Regions from separate parts of the Acidipropionibacterium jensenii genome, predicted to be linked through region 1. Evidence: riboswitches for the same ligand, from Rfam matches in the RefSeq annotation. Region 1 holds a riboswitch; each other region holds the start of a gene.
The links. Region 1 has a riboswitch for thiamine pyrophosphate ahead of FEZ32_RS04100 (bifunctional hydroxymethylpyrimidine kinase/phosphomethylpyrimidine kinase). Riboswitches for the same ligand answer to the same signal wherever they lie in the genome.
Positions count from the first base shown of each region.

Region 2: it holds a riboswitch for thiamine pyrophosphate, as region 1 does, so the genes downstream of both, thiC (phosphomethylpyrimidine synthase ThiC) here and FEZ32_RS04100 (bifunctional hydroxymethylpyrimidine kinase/phosphomethylpyrimidine kinase) in region 1, are expected to answer to the same signal.
Region 3: it holds a riboswitch for thiamine pyrophosphate, as region 1 does, so the genes downstream of both, FEZ32_RS06715 (thiamine ABC transporter substrate-binding protein) here and FEZ32_RS04100 (bifunctional hydroxymethylpyrimidine kinase/phosphomethylpyrimidine kinase) in region 1, are expected to answer to the same signal.

Region 1 is NZ_CP040635.1:935,713-945,649, reverse strand. Features, by position in the region: gene efeB (iron uptake transporter deferrochelatase/peroxidase subunit) at 1-978, shown strand, start outside; gene rpsF (30S ribosomal protein S6) at 1,694-1,984, shown strand; gene FEZ32_RS04120 (single-stranded DNA-binding protein) at 2,130-2,783, shown strand; gene rpsR (30S ribosomal protein S18) at 2,925-3,164, shown strand; gene rplI (50S ribosomal protein L9) at 3,179-3,625, shown strand; gene FEZ32_RS04105 (undecaprenyl-diphosphate phosphatase) at 4,034-4,903, shown strand; TPP riboswitch at 5,050-5,141, shown strand; gene FEZ32_RS04100 (bifunctional hydroxymethylpyrimidine kinase/phosphomethylpyrimidine kinase) at 5,132-6,835, shown strand; gene FEZ32_RS04095 (MFS transporter) at 6,970-8,391, shown strand; gene thiM (hydroxyethylthiazole kinase) at 8,388-9,281, shown strand; gene FEZ32_RS04085 (thiamine phosphate synthase) at 9,292-9,937, shown strand, end outside.
Region 2 is NZ_CP040635.1:1,187,019-1,196,955, forward strand. Features, by position in the region: gene groL (chaperonin GroEL) at 1-185, shown strand, start outside; gene pyrB (aspartate carbamoyltransferase) at 416-1,462, shown strand; gene FEZ32_RS13500 (hypothetical protein) at 1,498-1,638, shown strand; gene FEZ32_RS05195 (C1 family peptidase) at 1,727-3,082, opposite strand; gene FEZ32_RS05200 (suppressor of fused domain protein) at 3,317-4,000, shown strand; gene thiC (phosphomethylpyrimidine synthase ThiC) at 4,105-5,925, opposite strand; TPP riboswitch at 5,925-6,032, opposite strand; gene fumC (class II fumarate hydratase) at 6,194-7,600, opposite strand; gene FEZ32_RS05215 (hypothetical protein) at 7,651-8,481, opposite strand; gene FEZ32_RS05220 (chloride channel protein) at 8,561-9,844, opposite strand.
Region 3 is NZ_CP040635.1:1,528,689-1,538,625, reverse strand. Features, by position in the region: gene FEZ32_RS06730 (ParB N-terminal domain-containing protein) at 1-102, opposite strand, end outside; gene FEZ32_RS06725 (ABC transporter ATP-binding protein) at 153-1,232, opposite strand; gene FEZ32_RS06720 (ABC transporter permease) at 1,241-2,908, opposite strand; gene FEZ32_RS06715 (thiamine ABC transporter substrate-binding protein) at 2,905-3,987, opposite strand; TPP riboswitch at 4,053-4,171, opposite strand; gene FEZ32_RS06710 (nucleoside/nucleotide kinase family protein) at 4,627-5,226, shown strand; gene FEZ32_RS06705 (rhomboid family intramembrane serine protease) at 5,333-6,022, opposite strand; gene FEZ32_RS06700 (TIGR01777 family oxidoreductase) at 6,019-6,918, opposite strand; gene FEZ32_RS06695 (MMPL family transporter) at 7,024-9,192, shown strand; gene FEZ32_RS06690 (pyrimidine dimer DNA glycosylase/endonuclease V) at 9,189-9,623, shown strand; gene FEZ32_RS06685 (DUF6339 family protein) at 9,660-9,937, opposite strand, start outside.

The DNA of each region.
Region 1 (9,937 bases):
CGGCAGGCCGCTCCCACCGACACCGGCGACGCCTGGGACTACCCGCCCTCGGGGCTGACGATCACCTTCGGGGTGGGCCGCGGGCTGTTCGTCGACGAGAAGGGGCGCGACCGGTTCGGGTTGAAGTCGCGGATGCCGAAGATCCTCGCCGAGGGGATGCCCCGGTTCGCCAACGAGGCACTGCAGTCCGGCCAGTCCGACGGGGACCTGCTCATTCAGGCCTGTGCCGATGACTCCCAGGTGGCGGTGCACGCGATCCGCAATCTCACCCGGATCGCCTTCGGGCGGGCGGTGATGCGATGGACCCAGGTGGGGTACGGACGCACCTCCTCGACCTCGAAGGATCAGCAGACCCCGCGCAATCTCTTCGGTTTCAAGGACGGCACCAACAACCTCAAGGCCGAGGCGCCCGCCGAGCAGCTCGACGAGCACCTGTGGGTCCAGCCCGGCGACGACCAGGGCGACTGGATGGCCGGAGGCACCTACTTCGTGGCCCGCCGGATCCGGATGTTCCTGGAGATCTGGGACCGGCTGAGGCTTGCGGAGCAGGAGGACACCATCGGGCGCGACAAGATGTTCGGCGCCCCGCAGTCGGTGGCCAGTCCCAGCTCCGCACGCCAGGAGTTCACCGCGGTGGACCTGTCGGCCCAGCAGGGGGGAGCGCCGATGGTGGCCGCCGATGCCCATGTCGCGATCGTCTCTCCCGAGCAGAACAAGGGCCGGCGGATGCTGCGGCGCGGGTACAACTACACCGACGGGATCGACTCCCTGGGGCGACTCAATGCGGGGCTGTTCTTCATCGCCTTCGTGCGCGACCCGAGGACGAACTTCTACCCGATCCTCATGAGGATGACCACCTCCGACGCCCTCACCGAGTACCTCCAGCACCAGGCCTCGGCTCTCTTCGCCATCCCGCCGGGGGTGGGGGCGGCCGAGCAGGGGATCGCCGAGAAGCTGTTCAAGGGTGTGGTGGCCTGATCGGTGGACATTTCACTCGGGGAACTGGGGGATCCGGCGTGTGTGGGCCGGGAAGGGTGGTTCCCTGAGTGAAAGGTTCACTCCGGATCCCGGCGCCGGCCCCTGGTGCCCGGGTCCGGAGATGAGGTGGCCGTACCGGTGCTCCTTGGAGTCGCTGAGGGCGGTGCCGGCTGATCGGGGATCGGCGGGAGGCTCTTCGAGGGTGTTGGGACCTCTTCGGTGGACATTTCACTCGGGGAACTGGGGGATCTGGCGTGTCTGGGTCCTGATGAGCGGTTCTCCGAGTGAAAGGTTCACTCCGGGTCCCGACGGCGGCCCCTGGTGCCGGCTGATCGGGGATCGGCGGGAGGCCCTTCAAGGGGTGTTGGACCTCTTCGGTGCACATTTCACTCGGGGAACTGGGGGATCTGGCGTGTGGGGGTCGTGATGGGCGGTTCTCCGAGTGAAAGGTTCAGGCCAGACCGGGGGAAGTGATGATCGATGGGCCCCAGGCGCCGGCATCAAGACCAGCAGGCGCCAGCGGAAGCCAGACCCTGGCGACCCCGACACCACAGGCGTTGGCGATCGATGGTGGGCTGGCGTAGAGTGTGCGGCTGGCTGTCCCTCGTCGGGACGGCCGCGTCGCGGGGCCATTCGGCCACCGTGACGGGCATATCGCCCTCCTGCCACGGGACCTTCCCGTGGCCGCCGAGACCAGAGGAGGTGGAGTCAGCGTATGCGTAAGTACGAGGTCATGATTCTCATTGACCCGACCGTTGACGAGCATCAGGTCGATTCCCTCATGGAGCGCTACCTGAAGGTTGTCACCGATGAGAAGGGATCTGTCGACAAGGTCGACGTGTGGGGCAAGCGTCGCCTGTCCTACGAGATCCAGAAGAAGTCCGAGGCGGTGTATGTCGTTCTCGATGTCACCTGCAAGCCCTCGACCGTTCAGGAAGTCGACCGCCTGTTCGCGATCGACGAGAAGATCCTGCGCACCAAGGTGATGCGCCCGGACGTCCACTGAGACGTCGGACACATCTCAAGAACCCTTGTAACGACGGTTCTGACGCCGTCCGCCCCGATCGCTTGGACCCGCTGCTGAAAGTGTCAGTGGCGGCTGGCAGTCTGGGGGACACGACGTCGTACCCCGTTCCGATTCGGAGAGTCACATGGCAGGCGAAACATCCATCACCGTGATCGGCAATCTCACTGCTGATCCTGAGCTGCGGTTCACCCCCAACGGGGTGCCGGTGGCCAACTTCACCGTTGCGTCCACCCCGCGCACCTTCGATCGCCAGAGCAATGAGTGGCGTGACGGTGAGGCGCTGTTCCTCAACTGCTCCGTGTGGCGCAACTACGCGGAGAATGTCGCCGAGTCGCTGTCCAAGGGGATGCGCGTCGTCGTTCAGGGCAACCTGAAGGCGCGCTCCTACGAGGATCGCGACGGCAACCGCCGCACCGTCCACGAGCTCGATGTCCAGGAGGTGGGCCCGTCGTTGAGGTACGCCTCGGCGAAGGTCACCCGCAATCCCTCGGGCAGCGGCCAGGGTGGTCAGGGCGGCGGATGGTCCGGTGGCGGCTCCGGCAACCAGGGCGGTGGCTCCGGCAACCAGGGAGGAAACTCCGGCGGTTGGGGTCAGCAGCCTCAGGGTGGCAACTCGGGTGGCTGGGACAACAACCAGTCGGGCAACCAGCCCGGACGCCAGTCGGGAGCTCCGTCGGGCAATCAGGGGAATCAGGGGTCCTACAACCAGGGAGCGGACAACCGCGGAGGCGGCGTCGACCCGTGGGCCCAGGCCCAGAGCGACGAACCTCCGTTCTGATCCGCACCCTTTCAAGCAACGTCAAGTTCCGCTCCCGGCGGCGACGGCCCAGGCTGATCGTCGACGAGGACACGGACAGGCACATTCCGGCGAGAGCCGGGCTTTCACGGGAGTGATCCCGTAGACAAGGAGAGCACCACAATGGCCGGTCCACAGCGTAAGCCTGTGAACAAGAAGAAGGTCGTTCCCGTCAAGACCGTGCACATCGGCGAGGTCGACTACAAGGACATCGCCCTGCTGCGCAAGTTCATCTCCGAGCGTGGCAAGATCCGCGCCCGCCGCGTGACTGGGCTGACTGTCCAGGATCAGCGCAAGGTCGCCATCGCGATCAAGAATGCGCGCGAGCTCGCGCTTCTTCCCTACGCCTCGACCGCACGCTGAGAAGGAGGTCCGACATGAAGCTCATTCTCACTGCACCCGTCCCCAAGCTCGGGGAGCCCGGTGACATCGTGGTGGTCAAGGACGGTTACGGCCGCAACTATCTGCTGCCGCATCGTTTCGCCATCCGGTGGACCCGTGGCGCCGAGACCCAGATCGGGCAGATCAAGCGGGCGCGTGACGCCAAGGAGATCAAGACCCGTGAGCAGGCCGAGGAGGTCCGCGGCCAGCTCGAGGACTTCAAGGTCCAGATCCCGGTTCAGGCCGGAGACACCGGTCGCCTCTTCGGCGCCGTCACTCCCGCCGACATCGTGCTCGCCGTCAAGCGCGCCGGTGGCCCCGCCCTCGACAAGCGGTCCATCGAGATCGACAAGCCGATCAAGACCATCGGCACCCACTCCGTAGGCGTGAAGCTGCACGAGGCCGTCAAGGGCCACGTCGCGGTCGAGACCGTCGCCAAGTGAGCTGACGACGGCCGACGCCGGTCCGCGCAGGGCGATCTGCACGTGTCGGTGACGGCCGTCGGTCACGGTTGATGAGAGCCGTCCGGTTCGCCGGGCGGCTTCGTCACGACTGGCACAGGTTTGTTTGCACAGGTCTGTTGAGGCAGATCTGCTGACACAGATCCGACAAGGGGTCGCGTCCTCGGGGCGCGGCCCCTTCGTCGTACCCTCCTGTGCTCCGGGGGCATTGCTGGTCCGATCGTCGCCGAGTCTCAGCGCGTAGTCCCCACCCGGAACCGAATCACGGGGCCCACCGGCCACCGGGGAATCGCCGACACGCGGAAGGGCGGCGACGTCGTCCCGACGATCTAGGCTATGGGCCTGTGCGCCCGGGCCGGTGCGCGTCCCCCACAGAAAGGTCTCTGCTCCGTGAACTGGTGGCAGGCTGTCATCCTCGGAATCGTCGAGGGCATCACCGAGTTTCTGCCGGTATCGAGTACCGGGCATCTGCGCATCGTCGAACACCTTCTCGGGTTCAAGACCCAGGGCGTGGGCATCACGGCGTTCACCGCCATCATCCAGGTGGGTGCGATCGCCGCGGCGATCATCTACTTCTGGAAGGACATCGTCCGGATCGTCGCCGCCTGGTTCCGCGGTCTGTTCAACAAGGAGGGACGCGACGATCCCGACTACACCCTCGGCTGGGGGATCATCATCGGATCGATTCCGGTGGCGGTCGTCGGGCTGGTCTTCAAGGACGCCATCCAGGGCCCGCTGTCGTCGATCTGGGTGGTCGCCGGGGCGCTGATCATCTGGAGCTTCGTGATGATGGCCGCCGACCGTCGCACCGATCTCGGTCGCGGGATGAAGGACGTCACCCTGGTCGACGCCACCATCATCGGCTGCTTCCAGGCACTGTCCCCGCTGTTCCCCGGCATCTCCCGATCCGGCGCGACGATCTCCGCGGGCCTGTTCCGCAAGTTCGACCGGACGACCGCGACCCGGCTGTCCTTCTTCATGGGCATCCCCGCACTGGTGGCCGCCGGCATCTTCGAGGCGATCACCGAGGCCTCCCACATCACCGCCTCCACCGACATCCTGATCGACGGCGGGATGGGCGTGATCGGCTGGGGGCCGACCATCATCGCCACCCTGGTCTCCCTGGTCGTTGCCTACTTCTCGATCGCCTGGCTGCTGAAGTTCGTCTCCTCGAACAAGTTCACCGGCTTCATCTGGTACCGGATCGTGCTCGGCGTGGTGCTCCTGGTCCTCGCGTTCACCGGGTTGATGGCTGTCTGATTGAGGCAGAGGGACGACCCCTTGCGACCCCGGGCGGAATCCTGGGTGCGTGAGGGGTCGTCGCTCACAGTCATCGCTGACAAGGGGGTCCCGGCAGACGCCGGGGCCCCCTGTGGCATTGTCCGGGGCTCCCTGTGGCATTGTGTTGCGTGGACACGGGGTGCGCCGCTGCGCTGAGATCACACCCGTGGAACCTGATCTAGTTCGGACTAGCGAAGGGATGTCCCAGTGACCTCCACCATCCACCCATCGGTTCCCGGCGCCCTGCCACGGGTGCTCTCCATCGCCGGAACCGATCCCTCCGGGGGAGCCGGCACAGCTGCCGACATGAAGTCGATCACGGCGGCCGGCGGCTACGGCATGACCGTGGTCACCTGCCTGGTCGCCCAGAACACCACCGGTGTGCGCGCCATCCACACCCCGCCCACCGACTTCCTCGCCGCACAGCTCAAGGCCGTGGGGGACGACGTCGTGGTCGACGGCGTCAAGACCGGGATGCTCGGCACCGCCGCCATCATCGAGACGGTGGAGCAGTGGCTCGACGTCCATCAGCCGCCGGTCCTCGTCGTCGACCCGGTGATGGTCGCCACCAGCGGCGACCGCCTCCTGGAGCCCGACGCCGAGGCCGCCATGAGCCGGTTCTGCCGGCGGGCCACCGTCATCACCCCCAACATTCCCGAGCTCGCCGTGCTGGTCGACGACAACCCCGCACCCGACCAGGACGCCGCCGTCGCCCAGGCCCGGGCGTGGGCGGCCGACACCGGCGTCGCGGTGATCGTCAAGACCGGACACCTGGACTCCCGGCTGGCCACCAACCTGTGGGTCGGCCCCGACGGCCCCCTCGTCGAGGTGCCCTGCACCCGGGTCGACACCACCAGCACCCACGGCACCGGATGCTCGCTGTCCTCGGCCCTGGCCACCCGGCTCGCCGCCGGAGACGACCCCGCCACAGCCCTCGTCTGGACCACCGAATGGCTCCACGAGGCGATCCTCCACGGCAGCGAACTCGTCGTGGGCCACGGCCACGGTCCGGTCGACCACAGCCACCGGATGCGCCGGCTGGCGGCCGCCGGACAGCCCGTCGCCTGGCTGACGGCGGACGACGTCCCCGCCGCCCTGGAGATCCCAGACCAGCTCGCCCCGGTGACCGACGCTCCCGCGGCCGTGATGCCGACCGCACCCGCGACGGCGACCGACGCTCCCGCACCCGCGACGCCGGCCGCACCCGATGCCCCGTCCGCGCCCGATGCCCCGTCCGCGCCCGATGCCCCGGCCGCCGCGGTGCCCGCCGCCGGACCCTGGACCGCGGCCCTGTGGCGCGCCGGGTCGGACCTGGCCCGCCGGATCGCCGACTGCGACCTGGTCACCGCCCTGGTCGACGGCACCCTGTCGCCCGGCGTCTTCTCCTTCTACCTCGGCCAGGACGCCTGCTACCTGGCCGGGTACACCCGCGCCCTGGCGGCGGTCGCCGCCTCATCGGCCGATCCCGCCGAGGCCGCGGACTGGGCCGGCGGAGCCACCGCCAGCCAGGTCGTCGAGGCCGAACTGCACCGCAGCTGGCTCGGCGCCGACTCCCAGCCGCCCGCTCCCAGCCCGGTGACAAGGGCCTATGTCGACTTCCTGATGGCCAGGGCACTCGGCGACGACCATCCGGTCGGTGCCGCCGCGGTGCTGCCCTGCTACTGGCTCTACGCCCAGGTCGGCGCCTCCCTCCCGCAGGTCCCCGACGACCACCGCTACGCCGGATGGCTGGCGACCTATCGCGACGACGCCTTCATCACGGCCACCGCCACCGCGCTGGGTCACGTCGAGAAGGCGATGGAGGTGGCCGCGCCCGCCCAGAGGTCGGCGGCCGCTCGTGCCTTCCTCATCTCGTGCCGCCATGAGCTCGAGTTCTTCGAGCAGGCACTGCGGATGGACGGTCTGCGATGACCCCGGCAGGTAGCACCAGAACGTCCAGCCGCGCCGCATCCAGCACCAGGACGTCGACCGCCGCATCGTCCACGACGACGTCCACCGGTGCCACAGCGTCCAGCCGGGTTCTCGACGTCGAGCAGGCCGAGCGGATGCCTGCCGCCGGCCGTGCCGCGCTGCGCGCCGGTGTGGTCGGCAACTGGATCGACAACGTCCACGTCTTCCTTCCGCTCACCGCCCTGGCCCCCGCGCTGGCGGTGATCGCCGGACCCGGGGTGGCCGCCTCGACCGGCGCCGTCATCGTCATCGCGATGATGCTCGGCCGTCCGCTGGGAGGGATGATCCTCGGGCGCGTCTCGGACCGGCTCGGTCGCACCCGCACCACCCGGATCGCGATCACCGGAACCGCCTGCTGCGCCCTGCTGATCGCCGCGGTGCCCACCCACGAGATTCTCGGGGCCGGCACCATCGCGGTGATCCTGGTGCTGCGCTTCCTCGGCGGGATCTTCGTCGCCGGCGAGTACTCGGCGGCGATTCCGCTGGCCATGGAGTGGTCGCGGCCGAAGCGCCGCGGCCTGATGAGCGGGCTCATCCTGTCGATGGCGCCCTGGGCGCAGGGGTCCATCGCCTTCGCCACCGCCGGCCTGCTGGTGGGACTCGGACCCCAGCGCTACGCCGCCTGGGGATGGCGGCTGATGTTCGTCGTCGGCGCGCTGTGCTCCCTCGGGATGCTCATCTACTACCGCTACCGGGTGGTCGACGCCCCGGTCCTCCACCGCCAGGCGGCGTCCCCGGCGCACACTGCCCATTCGGGCACTGCCCAGGCGAGCTCCACCCACCCGGCCGACTCCCGGACGTCGCAGACCGGACCCGCCGCCGATCGTCCCGTTGCCGGAGTGCGCGAGGTCCTGGTCGGACGCTGGGCACCGGCCTTCTGGCAGGTCTTCACCCTGATGAGCGGCCTGTGGCTGCTCACCAACGCCGTCGTCATCATGCTCACCGCCAGACTGTCCACCGACGCCGGACTCCCGGCCACCGGCGTCTCGGTGGCGATGGGTGTGGCATCGGTGGCCCAGGCCATCCTGATGGCCGTCGCCGGTCACCTCTCGACCCTCACCGGACGACGCAACCTGCTGGTCGTCTGGGGAGCCGTCGCCGCGCTGGCCGGCCCGGGACTGTGGTGGGCGACCGTCAACTCCCACACCCTCGGCCGCGCCGCGATCCTGGCCGCCGTCCTGCAGGTCATCACCGTGTCGGCCTACGGGCCCGTCTCGGCCTACCTGTCGGAGCGGTTTCCCAGCGAGGTGCGCTCCACCGGCTACGGGATGGGATACAGCCTCTCGCTCATCGTGCCGGCCCTCTACCCGTTCTACCTGCCCACCCTGGAGAGGGCTGTCGGGTCGCACTCGGCGATCATGGGTCTGGTCGCCCTGGGCGGGATCCTCGTGGTGATCGGCGCGCTGTGCGGGCCGCGACTGGGACCCTCCGACATCGACGCCGGGATCGACGAGGTGGCCCACGCCTCGACCCGCCGCCGGGCCCTCCGGGTACCGACGTCGGCGGGTTCGCGATGAGCTGGGGACTGCACCCGGACCTGGCCGAGGACGGGGACCTCGCCGAGGTGGCCGACGTCATCGCCCGGACCAGACGGCGTCCCCCGTTGGTGCACTGCATCTCGGCGGCCGTCTCGATGGACCTGGTCGCCAACGGACTGCTGGCCGCCGGCGCCCGGCCGGTGATGACCGAGACCCTCCAGGAGGCGCCCGCCGTCACCGAGATCGCCGACATCCTGCTGGTCAACTTCGGAACCCTCAGCACCGACGCGATGGACGGGATCCCCGCCACCGTCGAGGCCTCCCGCCGGGCCGGACATTTCTGGGTGCTCGACCCCACCGCCATCGGGGCCGCCCCGATCCGCACCCGGATGGCCCGCGACCTGCTGGCCGGCCGGCCGGCGGTGGTGCGGGGCAATGCCTCCGAGATCCTGGCGCTGACCGGGGGAGGGGGAGGCCGCGGGGCCGACTCCGAGGACCCGGTGGAGGACGCGCGGGGAGCCGCCGAGACGGTCGCCGGGCAGACCGGCGGTGCGGTGGCGGTCTCCGGGCGGGTCGACCTGGTGGTTGGCGCCGGAGAGCCTCGACGGGTCGCCCGCGGGGACCCGATGATGGCGCGGGTCACCGGGACCGGATGTCTGCTCGGCGGTCTGGTCGCCGCCTGCCTGGCGGCCTCGACCCCGACGCCGGTGTCAGACTCGACGCCGACGCCGGCTCCCGCCTCGGTGCCCGATCCCACCCGCGCCGCCACCGCCGCCCTGGCCGCCACCGTGTGGATGAACCTCGCCGGGGAGCTCGCCGGCTGGCGGGCCGCCCGCCCCGGCAGCTTCCGGATGGCCCTGCTGGACGCCCTCGACGAGGTCGGCGAGGCGGCCGAGAGGCTGGACGCCGACCGGGGCCTGGAGATCTGAGGAGATGCCGATGACGCACACCGAACCGCTGGACATCCGCTGCTACCTGGTGACCTCGGGCACCGACCGGCACACCGTCGAGACGGCCGCCCGCGCCGCCGCCGCCGGAGCCGGAATGGTGCAGGTGCGCGCCAAGCAGCTGCCCACCGCCGAGCTGCTGGCGCTGCTGACTGCGGTGGCCGAGGCGGTGCACCAGGCGGCCCCCGCCACCCGGGTCGTGGTCGACGACCGCGCCGACGTCGCCTTCGCCGCGATGCACGCCGGCACCCCGGTGCACGGCGTCCACCTCGGCTGGGACGACCTTCCCGTGGAGGCGGCCCGCGCCATGCTCGGACCCGACGCGATCATCGGGCTGACCACCGGCACCGCAGACCTGGTCCGGCGCGCCGACGCGCTGTCGGAGTACATCGACTACCTCGGCTGCGGACCCTTCCGGCCCACCCCCACCAAGAACTCCGGCCGCACCCCGCTGGGGGTGGAGGGATACCGGCCGCTGGTCGCCGAGACCCGGCTGCCGATGGTGGCGATCGGCGACGTCGGCCCCCACGACGCACCCGCCCTGGCCGCCACCGGGGTGGCCGGGGTCGCGGTGGTGCGCGCCATCATGACCGCCGACCAACCCGAGGACGTCGTCCACCAGATTCTCAGGGCCTTCC
Region 2 (9,937 bases), 250 kb from region 1:
TCAAGGCCGGGATCATCGATCCCGCCAAGGTGACCCGTTCTGCTCTGCAGAACGCGGCCTCCATCGCTGCTCTGTTCCTCACCACCGAGGCAGTCATCGCCACCAAGCCCGAGCCCGTCAAGGCTCCCGCCGGTGGCGGCGACGACGGCATGGGCGGAATGGGTGGCATGGGCGGAATGATGTGATCCAGTTCGACTGATTGAGGGGTTGTCCCCTCGACCAGATGCATGGAGGGGCGGTCCCGTCGAGGGGCCGCCCCTCCATGCGCGTCTGGTCCGGTACGCGGTCCGGTGGCCCGTGCGGGCACACTCCGATCCCAGGTTCTGAGGGGCGACGGCGTCCACCCCTGACCGGGGATAGGCTGCCCGCGAACGACCTGCCAGCGCAGGCTCCCCGTCGAAGGAGCAGTTTCGCCATGACCCGCACCCCCGATGACTTCCCTCCCTTCGGTCCTGGACGCCACCTGCTCAGCGTCCAGCAGCTGGACCGCGGGATGCTCGACCAGATCCTCGAACTCGCCGAGGTGGTCGACCCGATCGCCTCCGGTACCGTGCGATGCACCGTCCTGGACGGCGCCGTCCTCGGCAGTCTGTTCTTCGAGCCCTCCACCCGTACCCGGCTGAGCTTCGAGTCGGCCTTCTTGAGGCTGGGCGGGGAGGTCACCACCACCACCGGTTTCACCTTCTCCTCGATGGCCAAGGGGGAGTCGATCAGCGACACCTCGCGGGTGGTCTCGGGCTACTCCGACATCATGGTGGTCCGCCACCCCGACAAGGGCTCGGTGGCCGAGTTCGCCCGCGCCTCGGTGGTCCCGGTGATCAACGCCGGTGACGGCGCCGGGGAGCACCCCAGCCAGGCCCTCCTCGACCTCTACACGCTGCGTCGCGAGCTCGACCGGCGGGGCAAGTCGGTCGACGGCGCCACGATCGCCATCGTCGGTGATCTCAAGTACGGCCGCACCGTGCACTCCCTGATGAAACTGCTCACCCTCTTCCAGGGGATCACCTTCCGGCTGTTCAGCCCGCCCAGCCTGGAGCTTCCCGTCGAGATCGAGCGCTACGTCGTGGAGCGCGGCCACCGGATCGTGGAGATGGGTTCGGCGACCGAGGCGGTCACCGGCGCCGACGTCGTCTACGCCACCCGGGTCCAGCGCGAGAGGATGACCGAGGAGGTGCTCTCGAGCGCCAACATGACGGGCAATCTGCTCAACCGGGCCATGCTCCACGAGGCCGGTGCCGAGGAGATCATCATCATGCACCCCCTGCCGCGCGACTCCCGGATGGACTCCTTCGACCTGTCCACCGACGTCGACGAGCTGCCCGGTCTGTCGATCTTCCACCAGACCGACAACGGCCTGCGGGTGAGGATGGCGATCTTCCTGGTGGCGATGGGATGCTCCGCCGAGGCGGTGCGGGCGGCGACCAAGAACCAGAGCTGGGACGCCACCCTGGACTGGTTCTGAGCCCTCCCGCAGGCCATCAGTCAGGGAATGTGCTGGTGGACGACTTCGCCTCGAGCCACCTGATGTTCGCGATGTCGGACGCGCTGATGGCGACGATCGCCCTGGTGATCGTGGTGGGCGGCAGCATCATCACCCATCGCAGGGCGCTGACCCGTCGTCCGGGTGCGATCGGGTGAACATTTCACTCGCGGAACCCGCGGAAACCGGCTCAGATGCCGCAAACCGGGTGTTCCGTGAGTGAAATGTTCACCGCGCGGGCCATTCTCAGGCGAGGGTGCCCATCGGGTCCCAGGCCGGCAGGGCCATCGGCTCCTCGGTGACGGCGGCCTTCAGGTCCTCGGGCAGGGAGTCCACCTTCACCACGACCTCGAAGACGTAGTTGCTGAACCAGTCATCGTCCATCGTGAAGAACCCCTTGTCACCGGGCTCCTCGCCCCAGGAGTTCTCCACCCGCCAGCGGCGCGGCTGACCCTCGGCGATGTCGACGCCGGTGAACAGCATGGCGTGGTTCATCGCCGACTCGCCGGAGACCACCCGCTCCTCCTTGGTGGTCGACAGGTCCACCCCGAACAGGCCGGAGTAGTCGTGCAGGTCACCGACCAGCAGGCCGGAGTCGCGGTCGGACTGCTGGGAGACGTCGGCGCCGAACCAGACCGGCTCGCCGGCCACGATGGAGTCGGCGGCCAGCTTCTTCATCACCTGCATGGGGGCGTTGATGTAGCGGATCTCGCGTCCGCCGACCACATTGCCCAGGTGCTCGACCGTCAGCGCCCGACCCTTCGGGTGCTCGGTGCGGGGGTCGTCGACCAGGCAGACGTAGCCGGACAGGTCGATCCCGACGTGCCGGTCGTAGAACTCATTGGGGGTGAGGGTGCCGTCGGTGTGGAAGACCCCCTCGTCGTCCTGCCACTCGAACTCGAAGGAGGACGGCGGGTTGCCCAGACTGATCACCAGGATCCGCCAGACGTCGGAGAGCACGCCCTCACGGGCGGCGGAGAGGTCCTCGGCGTTGGCTCCGGAGGTCGCCAGATCGCGCAGATCCAGGGCCCGACGGCGCAGCAGGGTCTGCAGCTGGGTATCCATCCGGTGGGTGTTGGAGGAGGGCTGGGTCTCGGGCATCGCCTGCTTGGGGATGACGCCGTGCTTCTGGTACACCGACACCGCCATGTCCCACTGGCCGCCGTCACCCTCGATCTCCCTCAGGAGGAACTGGATGAGCCGGGAGTCCAGCGGCTCCGAGGCGGTGGCGATGATGTCGTTGAGGAAGAAGTTCGCCCTCTCGAACTTGTCCCAGAACATCGCGTAGTTCTGGGAGAACTCGAAGTCCTTGACCCCGAGGTTCTTACGGGTGGTGGCGCGCAGCAGGTTGAGCGAGGAGAACAACCAGCAGCGTCCCGAACGCTTCTGCGCGGTGACGGTCCAGTTGTCCAGCCGGTTGGAGACAACCGCCGGGGTGCCGACGACCTTGGTGCGGTCCAGTGCGGACTCGTCGATGCCAGAACGGGTCACGGCATTGAGGGCCAGCCTCAGGCTCGGGTCGAGATCGGACTCGGCGACCTTGGCCAGCAGGTCCTGGTCGATGGCGCCGGCAGATGTAGGAGTAGTCGTGAGAGTGGTCATGGACTCTGTTCTATCTCACCGCCCCCAGAACCCGCGAAAACGCCCGTGGTCAGCACATTTCCGCGCTCTCGGGACTCTCAAACCGGAGGGACGCCGGAGGGAGGCCGGAGGGACGTCGCAGGGACGCCGCAGGGTTCGGGCGGATGCCGTCCCGGCCACTGCGCCGGACAGCCGTGCCGCACCTGCTGACCGGGTCGGCGAGACCCGGGCTCCCACCCCGAATAGACTCGCACAATGAGCAAAGACGACCACATCTCGGATGCAGCACGACTTCCCGGCGGCCCCGCCCCGATCAGCCCCCAGGAGCTTCCCGAGGACGTCGCCTCTCCCGAGGAGCTTCCCCCCACCGGCCCGGCGGTCGTGACGGCCGCCGTCAAGGCGATCGGTGGTGATCCCGAGGTCGAGGGGATGGTCGACGCGGTGGGCAAGACCAGGGTCGACGTCCTCACCTGCCACAACGCCCCGGTGCCCGGATGGACCACCTGGTCGACGGTCACCCTCCACACCCAGCCCAATGAGCTGCCGATGGCCTCGGGGGAGAGCCTGGAGATCCGCGCCGAGTTGATGGCGGTCGGTCTGCCCGACTCCGATGTGATGGGCAAGGTCCTGGGGTCCTGTGCCTTCGCGGTGCTCCAGGACCACTGGATGATGGCCCCGGGTGTCGTCTTCGGCGACGTCGTCTCCCTCTACGACCCGCAGACCACCACCCCGCACATCGTGTGGTGCCATCCCTTCACCGCGACCGAACTGGGTGCGGTGGACATCGAGGACGACCTCACCGTCCACTGGCTGGTGGCGATGCCGATCACCGAGGCCGAGCGCCAGTGGTTGGAGGCTCACGACTACGACGCCTTCGCGAACCTCCTCGACGAGCACGAGGTCACCTACTCCGACCTGCGGCGCAAGTCGGTGGTCTGAGCCCTCGTCGCAGACCAAGAAGAGTCGCCCTGGCAGCGGGGCCCCGGTGGTGCCTGGAGGGCCGCGGCTCCACCGGGGGTCGCCTCAGGACATCCTGATCGGGATCACCTGGCCGCGGGAAGGCCGGGATCCGGCAGGTACACCTCGCCGCCGGCAGCGCGGAACTCCGCCGCCTTGGCCGCCATCCCGTCCTCGGCGATCCGACGCTGGTCGGCGGCGTCCCCGAACCCGTCGCGGATGTCCTGGGAGATCTTCATCGAGCAGAACTTCGGGCCGCACATCGAGCAGAAGTGGGCCGTCTTGGCGGGTTCGGCGGGCAGCGTCTCGTCGTGCATCGACTCCGCCGTCTGCGGATCCAGGGACAGCCCGAACTGATCGCGCCAGCGGAACTCGAAGCGGGCCTTCGACAGGGCGTCGTCGCGGTCCCGGGCTCCCGGATGGCCTTTCGCCACGTCCGCCGCGTGGGCGGCGATCTTGTAGGTGATGACGCCGGTCTTGACGTCGTCGCGGTCGGGCAGTCCGAGGTGCTCCTTGGGGGTGACGTAGCACAGCATCGCCGTTCCGTGGCGGGCGATCTCGGTGGCGCCGATCGCCGAGGTGATGTGGTCGTAGCCGGGGGCGATGTCGGTCACCAGCGGCCCCAGCGTGTAGAACGGCGCGCCGTCGCACAGCTCGATCTCCCGCTCGACGTTCTCGCGGACCAGCTGGAAGGGGATGTGCCCGGGGCCCTCCACCATCACCTGGACGTCGTGCGTCCAGGCCCTTTTGGTGAGCTCGGCGAGGGTGTCCAGCTCGGCGAACTGGGCGGCGTCGTTGGCGTCGGCCAGGCACCCCGGCCGCAGTCCGTCGCCGAGGGAGAAGGCGACGTCGTAGCGGGCGAAGATCTCGCACAGCTCGTCGAAGTGCTCGTGGAGGAAGTTCTCGCGGTGATGGGCCAGGCACCAGCCGGCCAGGATCGAGCCGCCGCGCGAGACGATCCCGGTGACCCGGTCGGCGGTGAGCGGGACGTGGCGCAGCAGCACCCCGGCATGGATCGTCATGTAGTCGACGCCCTGCTCGCACTGCTCGATGACGGTGTCGCGGAAGATCTCCCAGGTGAGCGCCGCGTGGTCGCCGTCCACCTTCTCCAGGGCCTGGTAGATCGGCACCGTGCCGATCGGCACCGGGGAGTTGCGCAGGATCCACTCGCGGGTGGTGTGGATGTCGTCACCGGTGGACAGGTCCATCACGGTGTCGGCACCCCATCGGGTCGCCCACCGCAGTTTGTCCACCTCGTCGGCGATAGACGAGGTGACCGCCGAGTTCCCGATGTTGGCGTTGATCTTCACCGCGAAGGCCCTGCCGATGATCATCGGTTCGGACTCGGGATGGTTGACGTTGCAGGGCAGGATGGCCCTGCCGGCGGCCAGTTCGGAGCGCACCAGGGAGACGTCGCAGCCCTCCCGCAGCGCCACGTAGCGCATCTCGGGGGTGAGGATCCCGGCCCTCGCGTAGTGCATCTGGGTGATCGTGGCGCCCTCGCGGGACCTCAGGACCGGACGCCGCTCGCCCTGCCACTCCTGGCTCGCGGCGCCTCGGCGCACCGCCGAACGGCCGTCGTCGGCCAGATCGCGACGACGGTTCGGGTAGCTCTCGACGTCGCCGCGGGCCTGGATCCACCCGGTCCGCAGGCCGGGCAGTCCGCGGGTGACGTCGCAGTCGGGTCCGACGGTCCGGTAGACGGGCAGCGGGGCGTTCGGGCTGCCGTCCGGGGAGTCGTCCTGGCTGATCATGGTCACCGGCACCCGGATGTCGTGGGCGGCGTTGACGAGATAGCCCAAGTGATGGCTGGGGTAGTTCTCCTCGGGGCCGTCCACCGTCGTGGTGGGGGTGGCAGAGTCCTCGAGGGCGGTGTTGTTCCGGGTGTTGTGTGGGGATGCGGCCATGGCAGCCAGCTCCTTCTTCCTACGTCGGCATGATCCGAACAGGTTCTAACGGTCCGGGCGGCATCAGCCCGATCTCAGTCCTCTGCCGAGGACCCCCGTGGGATGGCCATGACTGTAGTGCACCGCCTCATCGGCCGATGGGGCGCCCCCTGCCGACCGCGGCGACCTGTGCCGCACGGTGACAGCACTCTGGCCCGGTCGGTGGACGCAGGATGTGCGTCCGCCGACCGGGCCAGAAGTGTGCTCGAGGCCGGGGTTCAGCCGCGCCTCACTCGGCGGCCGAGGGGTGGGTCATGTCGGCCGGGACGACCCACTTGTCGAAGTCCGCGGCAGACATCTCGCCGACCGTCAGGGCCGACTCGCGCAGCGAGATCCCCTTGTGGTGGGCGTTCTTGGCGATCTTGGAGGCCAGGTCGTAACCGATGTGGCGGTTCAGGGCAGTCACCTGCATGAGGTTCTTGTCCAGGTTCTCCTTGATCTTGGGCATGTTCGGCTCGATGCCGTAGGCGCAGTGCTTGTCGAAGGACACGCAGGCGTCGGACAGCAGCCGGATCGACTCCAGGCAGGCGTGGGCCATCACGGGCTTGAACACGTTGAGCTGGAAGTTGCCCTGGGAGCCGGCGAAGCCGACCGTGGCGTCATTGCCGAAGACCCGGGTGGCGACCATCGTCATGGCCTCGCACTGGGTCGGGTTGACCTTGCCGGGCATGATCGAGGAGCCGGGCTCGTTCTCGGGGATGAGCAGCTCGCCGATGCCGTTGCGCGGGCCGGAGGCGTACCAGCGGACGTCGTTGGCGATCTTCATCAGCGCGTCGCCGAGCACCCGCAGGGATCCCGACACCTGCACCAGGGCGTCATGGGCGCTCAGTGCGGCGAACAGGTTGGCCGCCTGGGTGAACTCCAGGCCGGTCTCCTCGGTGACGTGCTTGGCGACGGTGACGCCGAACTTCGGGTGGGCGTTGAGGCCGGTGCCCACCGCGGTGCCGCCGATGGCGAGCTCACGGGCCCGGGAGTCCGCGTAGCGGATCCCGTCCAGGGCGAAGTCGAGCTGGGCGACCCAGCCGGAGATGACCTGACCGAGCCGGATCGGGGTGGCGTCCTGCAGGTGGGTGCGTCCGACCATCACGACGTCGTCGTACTGCTTGGCCTTGTCGTCCAGGGTGTTGCGCAGCTGGGTGACGGCCGGGTACAGCCGCTCGTTGATCTGGGTGACGACCGCGATGTGCATGGCGGTCGGGAAGGTGTCGTTGGAGGACTGACCGCGGTTGACGTGGTCATTGGGGTGGACCGGGGTCTTGGACCCCTTCTGGCCCCCGGCGATCTCGATGGCGCGGTTGGAGATCACCTCGTTGGTGTTCATGTTCGACTGGGTGCCCGAACCGGTCTGGAAGACCACCAGCGGGAACTCGGCGTCGAGCTTGCCCGCGATGACCTCGTCAGCGGCCTTGACGATGAGGTCGGCGACGTCGCCCGGCAGCTCTCCGAGCTCCTTGTTCGCCTCGGCGGCGGCCTTCTTGAGGGTCCCCAGGGCGCGGATCATGTCGCGACCCCACACGAAGGTGTCGCGCCCGATCTCGAAGTTGTGGAGGGAACGCTCCGTCTGGGCCCCCCAGTAGTGATCGGCAGGCACCTCGATCGTGCCCATGCTGTCTTTCTCTTCACGCATCTCTGCCATGGGCCTCAGCCTACTGGCGGGCACCGGCCCTCAGACGGTCGGGGAGGCTCTCAGCGGGAGGTCCGGTCGCTGCCGGTCCGGGTGGTCGACGGCGCGAGGGAGTGTGCCATCAGGGAACTCCCCGAGCCGATCAGGGAGGACGACGTGAGGCTGGACCCCAGCAGGCTCGGGGAGGCCAGCGAGTCGGTGATGGCGCTGGAACCGGCGGGGCGGTCCGCGCCACGGGTTCCGGACGCGGGGACCCGGCCGGCTGCCGGACGACGCTCGCCGGACCTCCTCGACGCCGGCAGGCCCAGGTCGTCGAAGCGGATGTCGGAGCCGGGCTGCATCCGCGACCGGGCGTCCGACAGGTCGATCTCGGAGCCGGGGGCCGGTGCCGGGGCGGCCGCCGGCTGGGAGGGTGCCGGCTGGGAGGCTCCGGCCGGGGCGTGGACCTGGGAGGTGCGGGCCCGGGCGCCGGGGAGCGTCCCACGCCTCTGCACCGTCGTGGGCTGCGACAACGCGGGGTCGACGCCCACCGATGCCACCTGCTGGACGAGCTGTTCGAGGATGCTCTGCTTGGTCTGACTGCCTCGATCGCCGGAGGCCCGGTCGGACCGGGGCTGCTGGACGGACTGATCACTGGTGAAGGGCTGGTACCCCGCCTGTTGGTACTGGGAGAGCTGCGGGGCGGAGGACTGGCCCGGGGGAGTCGACCGCTGTGTCGATCTGCGACCTGCGGTCAGAGCGCTCACCACGCCGACCACGACGATCGCGCCGATGATGATCGGGATGATGACCGCCGCCGATGGTCTGGCCATGACCATGAAGACGGCCACGCAGAAGACGAGGGAGGTCGTCAACTGTCGGGATCTCGAGGTGTTCGGTCTTTTTCCCGCCATGGCCCGAGTCTACGGGTCCTCGTCCCCCTCGGACCCGTCCTGTCAGCCCAGCGTCCCTCCTGTCAGCTCAGCGCCCGGGTCAGCTGCTCGGCGGGGTCCCCAGCCGTCCGGTCCGCCGGTGCGCCCACCCCCGAATGACCGCCAGACGGAGGAACCAGGTGAGGCCGACCCCGATCAGCGCGGAGGCGGTCACCGCCGGAGGGGCCTTGACCAGCTCCAGGGCGAAGGCGGCGGCGAACAGCGGCGCCCGTTGGGTGACGGCCAGCAGACAGGCCGCTCCGACCACCGCGAGCACCGTGATCTCCGAGGCGCTGCGGTGACCCGAGGCCATCGCGACCGCCGCACCCAGGCAGGCTCCGACCGCCAGGGCCGGGGTGAGCAGACCGCCGCTGGCCCCCAGCCGCAGCGCCAGGTGGGTGGCGAGCCACTTGGCCGCCGCCATCAACAGCACCCCGCCGATCAGGGCGCCGCCCACCAGGGCCGGCGGGGTGAGCACCGCCTGGACGACGATCTGGCCGTTGCCCGGCACCTGGGGGACCACCAGGGCGATCGCGGTGACCAGGGCCGATCCCAGCGGAACCGCCCACCAGACCCGGCTCGCGGCGGGGGCGTGGTCCTTGGCGAGGTCATTGGTCCAGCCGAAGGCCGCCCCCACCACGAGGCAGAGCACCGCGACAACCGCCAGCCACCACACCGGCGGCATCCTCAGCGACACCCCGGGAAGCCGGTAGATCGGATGGTTGTGGTTGAACAGCCAGGCGGTGACGGTCGCCAGACCCGAGACGACAGCGGCCGCCAACACCTCCAGCCAGCCCCGCCGGGTGCGCAGATCGGACTTGAGAATGAGCTCCAGGGCGTAGCAGGCACCGGCCACCGGGACGTTGTAGACCGCCGACAGACCGGCCGCCGAGGCGACGGCGATGACGGTCCGTCGTCCCTCCGGGCCAAGCCTGAACCGGTTCGAGACGGTCTGTCCGAGGAAACCGGCGATCTGGCGGGGTGCCGTCTCGCGTCCCAGCGAGGTGCCCGAGCCCACCGCGATGAGCTGGGCGACGGCGTCTGTCACGGTGTCGGGGGCGAGTCTGCCGGGGGAGTCCACCCGCACCGCCTGGTTCACCGAGGTGATCGGGCCGCGCCGTCTCAGCCGCCACCAGATCAGGCCTGCCAGCGCGCCCCCGATGACAGGCACGGTGATCCGACGCCAGAGCGGGACGGTGCTCACCCCGGTGGGGTCGACGAAGTAGTGGTGACCCATCGCGAGGGTCTCGATCCCGACGTTGAGCAGGCTCAGCAGGCCCCCCGCCGCGCCGGCCGTCAGGCCTGCGAGGAGGACGGCAAGAACGATGCGCAGGCCACGGGACACGTCTGGAACCGTACCGTTCGCGCCCGGGTCCCCGACATCCCCTCCCCTGTGATCGATCGTGCGCGGGATGCGGTGAGGGGGCACACTGGAGGA
Region 3 (9,937 bases), 590 kb from region 1:
TGCGTTCAGATGCGAGGGGGTGTCCACCACATCGGCCGGTGCACCGACCAGCTCCCGGTCGACCACCTGGTACCGGGTGACCAACTGCGTCGGAAGCACCACGATGCACGTTATGGGCGGCAGGCTACCGGGGTCGACGCCGCAGCCGGCAGTCAGTGTCCCGGCCGGAGGTGCACGAGAGCCGAGGCGTCCACGCCGAGACCCACCGTCTCGCCGGGCTCTCTGCCGAGGGCACCACCACCGACGACCGCCGCCGCAAGACGCCCGTCGGGCAGCTTCACCTCCACCTCGGTGCGACCCCTCACGAACCGCGAGGAGACCACTTCCGCGCTGATCCCACCGGCCCCGGGAGCGCGACCACTGGACTCCCGGGCCTCCTCCACCACCAGCGACCCGACCGGCAGTGCCACCGGCCCCTCGACCCGCACCCCGAACCAGGCCGCCATCTGCTCGGGGGCGACCACCGGCCCCTGGCCGAGCAGTTCCACCACACCGGCGTCGGCCGGGTGGCCCCACAGCCGGGCCGGGGTGTCGAGCTGGACGAGTCGCCCGGCCTCCATCACCCCGACCAGGTCGGCCACCGCGAAGGCCTCGTCCTGGTCGTGGGTGACGTGGACTGTGGTCGTCCCGGTGCGCTGCACCAGATCCCGGATGTCGGAGGCCAGCCGGGACCTCAGCGCCTTGTCGAGGCTGGACAGCGGTTCGTCGAGCAGCAGCAGCCGAGGTTGGGCCGCCAGCGCCCGGGCCAGCGCGACCCGCTGCGCCTGGCCGCCGGAGATCTCCTGGACCGGCCGGTTCTGGTACCCCTGGAGCCCGACCAGCTCGAGGAGCTCCCCCACCCGGGCGCGACGTCGTCCCCGCGGCATCCGGTTGAGGGCATAGCCGACATTTCCGGCGACGTCCCGGTGCGGGAACAGCTGGCCGTCCTGGAACATCAGCCCGAAGCCGCGACGGTGGACGGGCACCCTGGTGACGTCCTCGCCGTCCCACAGCACGGTCCCCCGCTCGGGCCGCACCAGGCCGGCGACCGCCCTCAGCAGGGAGGACTTGCCCGACCCGGAGGCGCCCAGCAGGGCGACCACCCGGCCCGGCGCAACGTCGAGACTGACGTCGTCCACCGCGGGCTGGGCGCCCTGCTCGTAGCGGACCGTCAGGTCTCTCACCGACAGCCCTGCAGCACCCTTGTCCACCACGCGGTCCTCCGAACCCTCATCCAGACCCTCATCCGTCACCTGCTCGCCTACCACGACGTCACCTCCGGTGGTCGAAGTCTCTCCGCGATCCCCATCACGACCACCGTCATCCCCGCCAGCAGCACCGAGGCGGCCATCGCCATCCCGTAGTTCTCGGCGCCGGGCCGCGAGATCAGCCTGCCGATGGCCACCGGCAGGGTCATCCGATCGGGGCGCGACAGGAAGGAGGTCGCCCCGAACTCCCCCAGCGAGGTGGAGAAGGCGAACCCGATCGCCAGCCCCAGGCCGCGCGCCAGCACCGGCAGGTCGATGGTTCCCAGCACCCGCCACGGCGGCGCCCCCAGCGCCGCGGCCGCCTCCTGCTGACGCGGATCGATCCCGCGCAACGGCGGCAGCAGCACCCGGGTGACCAGTGGGATCGCCACCATCGCCTGGGCGATCGGCACCAGCACCGGGGAGGTGCGCAGGTCCAGCGGCGGCCGGTCCAGGGTGATGAGGAACCCGAATCCGACGGTCACCGCGGAGACCCCCAGGGGAAGCATGAAGGCCGCATCGCCGATCGACAGCCCGGCCCGTCCCCACCGGCCGGTGGGACGCCGCGACAGCAGCAGGGCCACCACCGCGCCCAGTCCGACCGCCAGCAGGGTCGCCCAGACCGCGGTGGTGAGGGAGTTGATGAGGGTCTGCCAGACGCTGATGACCATCCCGGAGCTGTCCCCGGCCGACATCAGCGCCCGGTAGTTGGCGATCGACCAGACGCCGTCGCGCTGGAAGGACCGCTCCACCAGGGTGAGCACGGGGGCGAGCAGCAGGACGACCAGGACGACGGCGGTGACGACCACCGGCAGCCCGTCGCGACGTCCCCGGAATCGCAGCGGTCCCGGCGAGGCGCTGCCCAGGGACCGTTGCAGACGGCGCTGGGCCCGACCCGACAGGAACAGGCACAGCCCGGTGACCGTCAGCTGGACCACCGCCAGCGAGGAGGCGGTGGGAAGGTCGAGGAACTCGACGGTCTGGGTGTAGATCTCGGTCTCCAGGGTGGAGTACTGGGTACCGCCGAGCACCTGGACGATGCCGAAGGCCGAGGCGCAGAACAGGAAGACCACCGAGGCGGCCGAGGCGATCGCCGGCGCCAGGGCCGGCAGGGTGACGGTCCGCCAGACCCGCAGCGGACCGGCCCCCAGAGCCCGGGCGGCGTCGGCCCGGCGCGGGTCGAGCTGGGCCCAGGTGGACCCCACCGTGCGCACCACCACGGAGTAGTTGAAGAACACCAGGGCGGCGGTGATGGCCTGCCAGGACCCGTCCAGGCCGAGGAACCCGAGCCGGCCGTTGGAGGCCAGCAGGGTCCGGAAGGCGACGCCGACCACCACGGTCGGCAGCACGAAGGGCACCGAGACCAGGGCCCGGACGAGGGTGCGTCCGGGCCAGCTCACCCGGTAGAGCAGGTGGGCGCCGAACAGGCCGAGCACCAGGCAGAGCAGGGTGCCCAGGCTCGCCTGTCCCAGGGTGAACCGGATGATCCGCCAGGTCCGCGAGGACTGGAAGGTCTGGGCCATCACCGCGAGGGTGGGGTGGCCCTCCTCATCGATGAACCCCTTCACGATGAGGTGGATCGCCGGGGCGGCGAAGAAGACCGCCAGGAAGCCGACGGCCAGCAGGCCGGCGACCAGCCAGCAGGCGCGCCACACCCACTGGGACGTCCGGTAGGACCTCACCCCTGAACCGTCTCGGTCCACTCCTTGATCCAGGTGTTCCGGTTGACCGACAGCGTCTTCGGGTCGACGGTGAACGGCTTGGGGGACAACGGGGCGAACTTCTTCCACTCGGCGGGCAGCGCCACCGAGGAGTCGATCGGGTACATGTACATCTGCCCGGGGATGTCGGCCTGGGCGTCCTTGGAGAGCAGGAAGTCGACGAAGGCCTTCGCCCCGGCGGGGTTCTTGGCGCCGTGGATGACCCCGGCGTACTCGGTCTGGCGGAAGCAGGTGTTGAGCAGGGCGGAGGTGGCGGTGGTCTTCCCGTCCTTGCTCACGGTGTCGGCCGGGGAGGTCGAGTAGGACAGCACGAGCGGGTACCTGCCCTTGCCCTGGCCGGCGCTGAAGTCGACGTTGTAGGCGTCCTGCCAGCCCTTGTCGACCTTGACGCCGTTGTTCTTGAGGCTGGTCCAGTAGCCCTTCCAGCCGTTCTCACCCTTGGCGCCGACGGTGGCTGCCAGGAAGGCCATTCCCGGGGAGGAGGTGGCCGGGCTGGAGACCACCAGCAGGTTCTTGTACTGGGGCTTGGCGAGATCGTCGAGGGTGGTGGGGACCGCCAGCTTCTTGGCGGAGAACCAGCCGTCGTCGGCGTTGATGCAGACATCGCCGCGATCGATCGGGGTGAGCTTGCCGTCGGTGTCCCGGGCGGCGTCCTTGGCCGAGGCGGGCAGCGCGGCGGAGCTGTAGGGGTCCAGCACGCCGGCCTGGATGGCGCGTCCGGAGAAGGTGTTGTCGATGCCGAAGACGGCGTCGCCGAGCGGGGAGTCCTTGGTGAGGATCATCTGGTTGACGACGGCGCCGGCGTCCCCCTGGGAGACGAACTTGGGCCGGTAGCCGGTCTTCTTGGTGAACTCGGCGACGACGTTCTTGCTCATCGCCCAGGAGTCGTGGGTGACGATGGTGACGTCCTTGGACGGGGTGGCCGAGCCGGAGGCCGAGCCTGCGCTGGACGACCCGCCCGATGACCCGCACCCGGCCAGTGCCATCGCTGCGGCGAGCAGAACGGCCAGTCCTGCGTGACGGTCTCGGATCCCGAACATTGCCTTCTCCTCCTCATGGAGGGGCCCGGCGCTCGCGTCCGGGCGGCTGGCCCTGACGAAAGAGCCTGGAGAGATTCTCGACTCCCTACGCCGGGTTGATCCCGCTGGTGCGGGTCCGGATCAGGTTCGAGGGTCTGCCTTCTCGGCACTCTCAGCACGATTGCGTGCTCCCCTGTCGACGCCGAAGACTCTATCAGTCCGTCCGCCAGGGGCCTGCTGACGTCCGACACGACGCCGCCAGACCCGGGGGACGACCCCACCCAGGCCGGGGGACGACACCACCCAGGCCCATTCGTGTTCGATCTTCCGGTGAGTTCAACCCAAGATCGAACACAAACCCGGGCCAGGCCCGACACCAGACCCACAACCCCCACACAGGCCCGTTGGTGTTCGATCTTCCGGTGAGTTCAACCCAAGATCGAACAGAAACCCCCACACCAGGCCCGACATCGACCCCACAACCCCACACCAGGCCCGACATCGGCCCCACGGCCCCACACCACGCCCATTCGTGTTCGATCCCCCGGCGAACTCACCCGAAGATCGCACACCAAACCGGGAACGGTCCAGTGCACCTGTGCCCCGGATTCCGATGCGGGTCCACAGTTCCTCCCACCCACCGGAGGATGATGGTGCCCCGTGAGACCTCACCAGGCTGCCGACCGCCCACCAGCGCGCTCCCCACACGGGCCGGCCGAGACCTTCTCCCCTGGCGAGGCCGACCCCATCGTCGATCGGATTGCGGCCGACGGCGCCGGACGACGACCGGTGGTCCTGATCGACGGCGGCTCGGGATCGGGCAAGTCCACCCTCGCCGAGGCCCTGGTCGGCATCCTGGACCGGCGGCCGGGAGCGCCCTGGCAGCTGGTCCACGACGACTTCTACCCGGGTTGGGCCGGCCTGTCGGCGGCGTGGCGGATGGTCCCCGAGAAGATCCTGGCCGACCACGACGCCGGGTACCGACCGTGGGACTGGGCCGCGAAGGCCCCCGGCGACCGGCGCGAGCTGGACCCCCGGGCGGCGATCCTCGTCGAGTGCTGCGGGGCCCTCACCCCGGTCTCGGCGGCGATGGCCACCACCCGCATCTGGTGCGAGGCGGACCCGCGGACCCGCAGACGACGGGCTCTGGACCGCGACGGCGAGATGTTCGCCCCCTACTGGCAGATGTGGGCCGTCCAGGAGGAGCTCCACTGGCTGCGGCACCGCCCCCGGACCCTGGCCGACATCGTGGTGGGCTGAGCTCAGCCCCTCACCGTCAGCGGGGCGGACCCGCCGACCTGTCGGATCCGGGGCTCAGCCCCTCACCTTCAGCGGGGCGCACCCGCCGACCTGCCGGATCCGGGGCTCAGCCAGGCACCGGGGTGATGAGGTACTTCAGAACCACCAGGATCACCATCACCGCCAGCAGTCCGGCCAGCGCCCACCAGGTCATCGGCCGGTGTCCGCGGCGCACCCGCTCGGTGTCCTCGAAGAACACCACGCCGGTCACCAGGCCCGCCAGGAATCCTCCGACGTGGGCCTGCCAGGCGATGTCGGGGATGAAGAAGACCAGCGCCACGTTGAGCCCCAGCACGATCCACAGCGGCCTGGTCGACCCGCCGAGTCGCCGCTGCACCACCAGCAGGGTGCCGAACAGCCCGAAGATCGCCCCCGAGGCGCCGACCAGGCCGTCGTACCAGCCCGGCACGATCGCCGTCCCGTTCGGTACCGGCGAGGCCATCACCACGAACAGGGTGCTGCCGGCCAGGGCCGACAGCAGATAGCTGGCGATGTAGCGGGCCCGCCCCAGGAATCCCTCGAGGCTGCGACCCACCGCCCACAGCGCCCACATGTTGAACCCGATGTGGGTGATGTTCTCGGCGTGGGCGAAGGCCGAGGTGAGGAACCGCCACGGCTCCTCGCGCCCGGCCGCGGCCGACAGCGCGATGTCGTCGATGAATCCCGGCACCGTGAGCTCGACCGCCCACACCAGCACGCAGATGCCGATGAGGGTCCAGGTGACCACCGGGACCGGGCGAGTGTTCTGCCGGCTCACCGCCTGCCCCGCTCGGCGGTGGCGATCGCCCGGGCGAGGCTGGGGTCGTCGAACTCGAACCCGATCCGGCCGAGCACCTCGCCGCGGACCCGCTGGCCGGCGAGCAGCGCCTCGTCGACAAGCTCGGAGCCGAAGATCATCCGGACCGCCGAGGTGGGCAGCGGCAGCATGTGGGGGCGGTGCAGGTACTCGGAGTAGGTGGCGATGAACTCGGCATTGGTCACCGGGATCGGGGCCACCAGGTTGATCGGCCCGACGATCTCGGGGTTGGTGAGGGCCGCGATCATCACCCGGATGTGGTCGCGCAGGCTGATCCACGACAGGTACTGCCGCCCCGAGCCCATCCTGCCGGCCAGCCCCAGCCGCACCATGGGCCGCTGCTTGGCCAGGAATCCGCCCTGGGGGGCGATCACCTGGCCGGTGCGCAGCATCACGACGCGGACGTCGTCGGGGGCCTCGGAGGCCGCGGCCTCCCACTGCCGGCAGACTCCGGCGAGGAATCCGTCGCCGGCGCCGTCATGCTCGCAGACCCACTCGTCGCCGCGCGGGCCGTAGTAGCCGACGGCCGATCCGTTGAGGAAGATCTTGCACCGCTTCGAACTCTCCAGCGCCCGGGTGACGATCCGGGTGGTGTCCAGGCGGGAGTAGAGGATGCGCTGCTTGCGGTCCTCGGTCCAGCGTCCCTGGGCGATGGGTTCGCCGGCCAGGTTGATGACGGCGTCGACGTCGTCCAGGAAGGGCGGGGCGATGGACAGGGTGTCGAGGTCCCACCGTCTGTCGCTGGCCTCGATGGGCTCGTGACGGGTGAGGGTCACGACCTCGTGGCCCTGTCGACGCAGCTCCGTGACCAGGGCGCTGCCCAGCAGTCCGGCGAAGCCTCCGATAGCGATGCGCATGGGCCAAGTGTAGGAAGCCGTCCCCGGCCCGTCTCATGATCGCCGGGAGCGGACGGGTGTGTCGCAGCCTCGCGGGGTGGGCGACGGCGCGCCTATTATGACCGCATGGACAACGACCCCTCCGGCCACCGGAGCGCCTCCAGGACTCCGCGCAGCTGGCTGAGGGTGCTGGTGCCCGCCCTGCTCATCCTCATCTGGCTGGCCGGGGCGGGGGTCGGCGGACCCTACTTCGGTCGGGTCGACGAGGTCTCCTCCAACGACGCCACCGCCTACCTTCCGCGATCGGCCGATGCGACCCGGGTCCAGGAGCTGATCGGGGAGTTCAACGACTCCTCGGCGATCCCCGCGGTGGTCGTGATGACCAGCGGCTCGCCGCTGACCCGCAGCCAGACCGGCGCCCTGCAGAAGGCGGTCCAGGGGCTGGCCTCGGTCCAGGGAGTGACCGGCCAGGGCTCCCCGGCCATTCCCTCCAAGGACGGCCGAGCCATCCAGGCCTTCGTCCCGATCGACCGGGACGCCGACGTCGGCGAGGCGGTCGACCGGGTCAGGGACACCCTCGAGAGGACCGCACCGGAGGGGATCGAGGTCTTCGTCACCGGACCGGCGGGATTCACCGCGGATCTCCTGGAGGCCTTCTCGGGGATCGACACCCTGCTGCTGGGAGTGGCCCTGGCGGCCGTCCTGGTGATCCTGCTGATCGTCTACCGGTCCCTGCTGCTGCCCGTCGTGGTGCTGCTGACCGGAGTCTCCGCGCTGACGGTGGCCCTGCTGGTGGTCTGGCACCTGGCGCGGGCCGGGGTGCTGCTGCTGAGCGGGCAGACCCAGGGGATCCTGTTCATCCTGGTGATCGGGGCGGCCACCGACTACGCCCTGCTCTACGTCGCCCGGTACCGGGAGGCGCTGATTGCCGAGAGGGACCGGTGGACCGCCACCGTCGATGCCCTCAAGGGGTCCGTCAGGCCGATCGTCGCCTCCGGCGGGACGGTCATCGCCGGACTGCTGTGCCTGATGCTCAGCGAGCTGAAGTCCAACAGCACCCTGGGGCCGGTGACCTCCATCGGCATCGTCTTCGCGATGCTGGCGGCGCTGACCTTCCTCCCGGCGATGCTGCTGCTGATGGGACGGGCCGCCTTCTGGCCCAGGGTCCCGCACTTCGACCCGCAGGCCTCCGGCGAGGTCTCCCCCACCGGGCTGTGGGCGCGGGCGGGACGGGCGCTGTCGACGCGGCCGCGCACGGTGTGGGTGGTGGCCTGCGTGATCCTGGCGGTGTGCACCCTGGGGATCACCCAGCTGCGCGCCCAGGGGGTGCCCCAGTCCGACCTGGTGCTCGGCTCCTCCCAGGCCCGCGACGGACAGCGCGCCCTGGCCGAGCACTTCCCCGGCGGCTCCGGCAGTCCCGCCTTCGTCGTCACCAGCTCGGCGGACCTGCAGAAGGTCGCCGACGTCCTGCTGGCGAGTTCGGGGGTGCAGAGTGTCGCCGTCTCGGCCGACACCCCGGCGGGCACCGCACCGGTGACCCGGTCGGGGATCGGCGGGTTCGGCGGCCCGGGCACCCCCGCGCCCGAGCCTCGGGTGGTCGACGGCCAGGTGCTCCTCCAGGCGACCCTGGCCGATGCGGCCGACTCCGATGCCGCCGAGCAGACCGTCCGCGATCTGCGCTCCGAGCTGGACCGCGGCGGCGCCACCGCTCTGGTGGGCGGGGTGACGGCCACCGCCATCGACACCAACGACACCTCGCTGCGCGACCGCAATCTCATCATCCCGCTGGTGCTGGCGGTGATCCTGGTGATTCTCATGGTGCTGCTGCGGGCGGTGGTCGCCCCGCTGGTCCTGCTGGGCACCACCGTGCTGTCCTTCGGGGCGACGATGGGGGTGGCGGCGGTGGTCTTCAACACCGTCCTGGACCTGCCGGGGGCCGATCCGGCGGTGCCGCTGTTCGGCTTCGTCTTCCTGATCGCGCTGGGGATCGACTACAACATCTTCCTGATGACCCGGGTGCGCGAGGAGTCCGGCGCCCACGGCACCCGGCCCGGGATCATCCGGGGGCTTCAGGTCACCGGCGGGGTGATCACCTCGGCGGGGCTGGTGCTGGCGGCGACATTCGCGGCGCTGTCGGTGATCCCGATCCTCTTCCTGGTCCAGATCGCCTTCATCGTGGCCTTCGGGGTGCTCGTCGACACCTTCCTGGTGCGGGCGGTGCTGCTGCCGGCGCTCTGCTACGACATCGGCCGGCCGATCTGGTGGCCGTCCCACTGGGGAAAGGAGATCCGATGAGACTCTGGTCTCTGAACCCGCGCCATCTGGACCGGATGGGGCTGGTCGCCTGCTGGCGGGAGAGTCTGCTGGCCCAGGCGGTCCTGGCCGGCCGCACCAAGGGGTACCGCAACCATCCCCAGCTCAACCGGTTCCGCGCCCAGACCGATCCGCTGGCCGCGGTCGGCTGCTACCTGGAGGGCCTCGGCCGGGAGGCCACCGCGCGGGGCTACCACTTCAACACGACGCTGATCCTGCGGCCCTGCGGACAGACGCCGCCACCGCTCATCCCGGTCACCACCGGTCAGCTCGACCTCGAGTGGCGCCATCTGGGGGCCAAGCTGGCCCAGCGCAGCCCCCAGGACGCGGCTCGCTGGGAGCACGACGAGCCGAGTCCCCATCCGCTGTTCCAGCCGGTGCCCGGTCCGGTCGAGGACTGGGAGCGCGGCTGACCGGGATCGGCGACCCGGGCGGTGGGGCCCGGGCGGTCAGACTCCTCGACGGGCCCGGGACCGCACGATGCTGGAGGCCTCCTCCTCGACGAAGTCGCGCAGCTCCTCGTCGCTGAGAATGTCCAGCAGCATCGATCCGGTGCGGGCGGCGATCAGCGCCATGAACTTGCGGGCGAACTCGGAGCGTCCGCCGGGCTGGCCGGCACCGTAGCTGAGGATCGCGGTGGCCGCCTGGCGGATCAGACGCTGGTCGCGGGCCAGTGAGGGCCGGCCCAGCATGGCGGCGAACTCGGCCTCGCCGAACAGCGGGTCGG